2 regions of the Blautia sp. MSK.18.38 genome follow, and region 1 is predicted to be linked to the other one. Evidence: a T-box and tRNA genes for the amino acid it is inferred to sense, from the RefSeq annotation. Region 1 holds a T-box; the other holds one or more tRNA genes.

The links. The T-box of region 1 lies ahead of proS (proline--tRNA ligase). A T-box ahead of a tRNA ligase gene usually reads a tRNA of that ligase, here a tRNA-Pro.
Region 2: it has a tRNA-Pro gene. The T-box ahead of proS (proline--tRNA ligase) is inferred to sense a tRNA for this amino acid. The anticodon was not compared.

Annotation. Positions count from the first base shown of each region.
Region 1 covers NZ_JANFYP010000002.1:17,353-20,464, forward strand. The annotation lists gene proS (proline--tRNA ligase) at 66-1,505, opposite strand; T-box leader at 1,664-1,873, opposite strand; gene NE638_RS01540 (alpha-L-rhamnosidase-related protein) at 2,104-3,112, opposite strand, start outside.
Region 2 covers NZ_JANFYP010000001.1:15,596-18,707, forward strand. The annotation lists gene NE638_RS00090 (anaerobic ribonucleoside-triphosphate reductase activating protein) at 1-360, shown strand, start outside; gene NE638_RS00095 (DUF6128 domain-containing protein) at 416-1,507, opposite strand; tRNA gene NE638_RS00100 (tRNA-Pro) at 1,643-1,716, opposite strand; gene NE638_RS00105 (Ig-like domain-containing protein) at 1,926-3,112, opposite strand, start outside.

The DNA of each region.
Region 1 (3,112 bases):
CATTACCAGTGAACAGTAACGCAATATGATCATCCCACTTTTTTGAAGTGGCCTGCTGTATTTTTTTAGTATGCACGTCCCCAGTAAACCATTTTCTTAGCCGGTTTTCCGCAGCATACGCAAACGTCGCTTAACTGCTCCTGCTCAAACGGCATACATCTGGATGTTGCCTGGAAATCTTCCTTGATCTTGTCTTCACATGCACGATCACCGCACCACATAGCTTTGATGAATCCCGGTTTGCTGTTGATGATCTCACCGAACTCCTCATAATTCTTTGCTACGTAAGTATGTGACTCTCTGTGTGCACGTGCGCGCTCCAGCATATCATGCTGAATGGTATCCAGAAGCTCTTTTACCTTATCTGCAAGCTCCTCGAAGGATACTGTGTATTTCTCACGGGTATCTCTTCTGCAGAGAACTGCCTGACCGTTCTCGATATCCTTCGGTCCACATTCCACACGAAGCGGGATACCACGCATCTCCTGCTCAGCAAACTTGAATCCCGGGCTCTTGTCTGTCGCGTCAACCTTTGCACGGATACCTGCTGCCTTCAGTGCTGCAAGAAGCTCGTCAGCCTTCTCCATAACACCTTCTTTACGCTGCTGGATCGGGATGATCACAGTCTGTACCGGAGCGATCCTCGGAGGAAGAACAAGTCCGCTGTTATCACCGTGAACCATGATGATCGCACCGATCATACGGGTTGTCATTCCCCAGGATGTCTGGTGAACATATTTCAGTGTATTATCTTTATCTGTGTACTGGATTCCGAATGCTTTGGCAAAGCCATCTCCAAAGTTATGGCTTGTACCGGACTGGAGAGCCTTACCGTCGTGCATCAGAGATTCGATGGTATAAGTAGCCTCAGCACCTGCAAATTTCTCCTTGTCTGTCTTCTGGCCTTTGATGACCGGAATCGCAAGAACTTCCTCGCAGAAGTCTGCATAGATGTTCAGCATCTGGATGGTACGCTGCTCCGCTTCCTCAGCTGTTGCATGAGCAGTATGTCCCTCCTGCCACAGGAACTCTCTGGAACGAAGGAAGGGACGTGTTGTCTTCTCCCAACGGACAACGGAACACCACTGATTATATACCTTTGGAAGATCTCTGTGGGACTGGATCTCTTTCTGGTAGAAATCGCAGAACAGAGTCTCAGAAGTCGGACGCACGCAAAGTCTCTCCTGCAGCGGATCAAGGCCGCCATGAGTCACCCATGCAACCTCCGGAGCAAAACCTTCTACATGATCTTTCTCTTTATCAAGAAGAGACTCCGGGATAAAGATCGGCATGTAAACGTTCTCTACACCGGTTTCTTTAAATCTGCGGTCAAGCTCATGCTGGATATTCTCCCAGATCGCATAACCTGCAGGTTTGATCGCCATACAGCCCTTAACACTTGTATAGCCACAGAGCTCAGCCTTCTTAACAACGTCTGTATACCACTGAGCAAAATCCTCATCCATAGATGTGATGGCCTGTACTAATTTCTTTTCTTTTGCCATGATAAATCTCCTTTTTCTTGTGATCTGTTACATATTGCCGGCTGTCAGGCAGCCACAGCAATCCGGAATCCTTCCAGCTCACTCTTCTGTCCCATAAACCGTACACTGCATTTACAATCCCGTTTTACGGACAAAAAAATAAGCCATCCAAATCCCTCACAAGGGACCGAATGACTTCGGCGGTACCACCCCAGTTAACAGCCTGAAAAGCTGTTCTCTCAACACCCGTTAACGCCGGAAACACACGCCACGCTTCAATCACGCAGAGCTCCGAGGCCGGTTCCACAGTTCACGCACAGGATCCTTCCACCAAAGCAGATCCCTCTCTGAGATAATTCCCTGTGTACTATTCTCATCATCGCCGTATCTTTGATATATTTTAGGCGAAAACCGCCTCAAAGTCAACCCCAAACAAAAAAATATAACAAGTCTCTCTGCTATAAGTTACTGTTCACTCCGTTCTCAGTAACACGCTTCGCGATGCACAGAATTTATGCTAATCGCATAAATTCGCGCGGTATGTCTCGGGTTTTCTGTGACCTTCGCTCACAAAAAACACCTCGCGGGACATTGCCAGTGAACAGTAACTGCTATGCTCCTATTCCTTCACAGACACAGCCGGCATCTCCAGATACCTGTTCAGATCTTCTGTGAGAATATGGAGCTTAGTTCTGGTATCCTGCTCCTGATAAGTCAGCCGCCCTGCGATCCTGGTGATATAATCCTCTTCTTCGATGATCTCACAGGTCTCAGGAAAATTGATATCATAATACTGTGCAAGATAAGATACCCAGTAATCCACCGGCGCATGTCTGTCTGCGGATAACACGGATTCTCTTCTGAGACAGGACTCCCACACTGCCGGTGAGATCAGCCCTTCTCCTGCAACCTCTTCTGATACACCAAGCATGGCCTCTATTGACGCCTCCAGCTTTACTCTGCAGTTATCCAGCTTGTCTGCATCCCGGATCAGTTTTGCATGGAAAAGTGTTCTTGCATCGTGGATTCCTTCCAGTTTGAAATCACTGTGCTTCCGAATTGCTGCATCGATCAGCTCATCAAATTTATCATCCTCCACGAAGCGCCGGATCAGCTTCTCCTCCCCGAAGAGAAGTTCTGCACCGAACACGGCATGATCCATGGTTCCCGGCTCAAAGCTGTGAAATCTACGGATCTGCTCAAAACGGCCAATATCATGAAGCAGACCGATCAGCTCCGCAAGTTCCACATCTTCACCGGAACATTCCATTTTTCTGGCAATCTCTCCTGCGTATTTCACCACGCCATAGGTATGTACGATCTTCAGACAGATCTGTTCATCCTCCCGGTCGTATTCATCCAGATATTTTTCGAATTCCTGTTTTGCATGTGCAATGTCGATCATTCTGCCACACCCCTTCTTCTTTTGTTCATTCTGTAGTTCTGTAAACACTCTGTATTTATTATATCGAAGGTCTCTGACAAATTCTACTGTATTTCCCGGAATTTTAAATCTTCTCGCTGCTGCCGAATGACTTCCCTGCTCAAGGAGCCAATTATACCCTTCGTTTCCGGAAATGATATCCGGAACAACATGGGCAACACCGCCCTCCTCTGTCTGGTCTGCC
Region 2 (3,112 bases), on a different contig from region 1:
GCTGACCTGATCAACAAGGTTGCCATGGATATCAAGGCCTGTCCTTCCAACTATCCTGTGCTTACCGGTGTACATGCTGATCTGGATGGGATCCGGGAAACTGCCGGATGGCTGCTGGACGGACACCTTGATTATGAATTTCGTACAACAGTTGTGAGGGAACTTCATTCCGAAAAAGATTTTCAGGAGATCAGCCGGTGGTTAAGCGGTGCAAAAGCTTATTATCTCCAGGCTTACCGGGATTCCGACGGAGTTCTGATACCGGGATTCTCTGCCTGCTCCGAGGAAGAAATGAAAAACTACCGGGATATCCTGTCTCAGACGATCCCGGTAGTAGAAATTCGTGGTATGGAGCTGTGATCTGCGGATTTGCAAAACTGTTTGCTTATCTGCATGGATGCCGAAATTTTTCTGATCAGATGTTAATAAAACAGTACCAGTATCCTCCCTTTCCGCCTGGGATATGAATATCCGGACATTCCTTAAAGTAGGGAAAGCCAAACATATTGGCCATAAACCGTTCCTGCTGGCTGTATCCACCGGGTACTCCCAGTATGTACTGTCCCCGGGGATTTCTGCACAGCAGAAGATGGCCGAAATTCTGATATCCGTACATGACAAAACGGTTGCTGCAGAAGCAGCCGTTTTTTCTGCATAAGGCACTGCAGTCCGATGGTCTGATCTTGCGGCAGTCTGTGAAATAGCCGTCGTTAAAGGGATCATCACAGGGTATTCCCGGAAGTGGACGAGATGGCTCCGGTCGCGATGGTTTCGGCGGATGCGGTGACGGCTGGCCTGGCCGTGGTAGTTCCGGCGGATGCGGTGACGGCTGGCCTGGTCGTGGTGGTTCCGGCGGATGCGGTGGCTCCGGCGGATGCGGACTGGGAGCCTGATATGAATTTCCGGTTTCCGATGTCTTTAATACATCCTCCTGAATCTCCTCCACCGTCATGATCCTGTCTGACTCCTTCTGATTTTCCTGCACTTCTGGCAAGGTTCCATCTTTTTGATTTTCTTCTTCCTTTTCTTCCCGCTCTCTGCCTGTTTTCTCCGCCGCCTTCTGATATTCCGTTCCTGTTTTCTCCGTTTCCTTCCGAAATTCCGTTTCTTTTTTCTTCCACTCGCGGAAATTCTCCGGCCGGATCGGCTGATCATCCCATTCCGTTCCCCAGAATCCGCCGGCATCGGAGATCAGAAGCAATCCTCCAAGCTCCTGAAGACTTTTTCCCATGCCTCCAATATCCCCTGTATCCGTCTCCAGTGCGCACTCGATCCGTTCCCGCCCGGTAACACAGTTTCCGATCAAAATACCATCCATCAGCCCTTCCTGCCGCACAAACCCATACACTCTGCACCGACTTCCAGGCTCCAGTCCAACGCAGCGCAGATGAACCTCCACACGGCATTTCCTATCTCTGGCCTCCACCCTCACATAACCGCTGCTGCTATCTTTTTTTCCTTTCCGATACTCGTACACATACGCAACAAAACGCTGATATCCAGCCAACGCACGTCCCTCCGGTATTTCGGTTTCGTTAATATATATGAAGATCGAGAGAAATCATTCCATCAACTGAAAAAAGCTCCAGGATGTACAAACATAAAAAAGAACCCCTCAACCAAGGGATTCTCAAGCTGTTAGTCGAAGCGACAGGATTTGAACCTGCGACCTCTGCGTCCCGAACGCAGCGCTCTACCAAACTGAGCCACGCTTCGTTATTCTGTTTCAGTTGTTTGTGTGTTGCTCAACTGCAAGAGCTATTATATTAGAGTTTCTGTACTTTGTCAATAGAAAAAATTAAAATTTTTCAAAAAAATCGAATTTTTTCTTTTTTCCTGCTTCGGGCATGCATTTTCGCAGACCCGAAGCAGTTTTGGGAAAGGTTCTTTATAACATATCAAATATATTCAGGTGAAATATATGCTTATTTCACTGTAACTGTTACTTTTTTTGTGATTCCGTTGCTGCTTACATAGATAACAGCTTTTCCTTTTTTCACACCTTTAACAACACCTTTGCTGCTTACAGTAGCAACTTTTGTATTGCTGCTTTTGTAGGTGATCTTTGCCTTTGAAGTAGCAGCTGCCTTGATGGCTGTTGTTTTCTTTGCTTTTACACTTACAGCTGTTTTGGATGTGATCTTCAGGCTGCCTTTTTTTACTGTGATCCTGCAGGTTGCTTTGTAGCTTCCGCATTTTACTGTAATTGTAGCTGTTCCTGCTTTTTTTGCTGTTACTTTTCCGCCTGCGCTTACCACTGCAACGGATTTATTACTGCTTGTATAAGTAACTTTTCCGCTAACGCCTGTTTTTTCCACTTTGATCTGGCTTGTTCCACCCACAAATACAGTTTTCGCTGAAGCCGAAGCTTTTACAGTCGGCTTCTTGACTGTGATCTTGCAGGTTGCTTTATAATTTCCGCATTTCGCTGTGATCACAGCTGTACCTGCCGCCTTTGCAGTTACCTTTCCATTTGCGGCTACAGCTACAACAGATGGTTTACTGCTTGTATAGGTTACTTTTCCGGTAACACCTGCGGTCGTTGCTTTCAGCGTCACTGTAGCTGGAGATCCTTTTACATAAAGCGTCTTCGCTGATGCATTCAGTTTTACAGATGGCGTTTTTACAGTAAGCTTGTACTGTGCAGTTTTTCCTGCTGCAGATGTTGCTGTGATCACGGCTGTTCCTGCTGCTTTCGCAGTTACTTTTCCGTTCTCGTCCACAGATGCAACCGTTTCATTATCGGAAGCGTATGTTACATCCTTGCAATTCTCGCCTGCTGCTTCAAGCTGTCTGGAGCTTCCGATATAAAGAACTCCTGAATTTTCTTTAAAAGCAATCGTTCCATACACCAGCTGAACAGAAACATCTGCATGACCATCACTGGAAACTCTTACTGTATAGGTTTCATTTTCCGGTCTCGCTACAGTGGAATCCAGAGCAACCACTCCATCTGTAGTTACTGCATCCTGTACAAGATATGTTGTCTCTGAAGCATGTCCGACACCTGTTGTATAGAAAACAGATACCTTCGGATTTTTGTATTTATCAAGATTTGCAAGCTTAACATGGGTGCTGTCCGTAAATTCCGGAGAAACAGCCATCTCTTCTG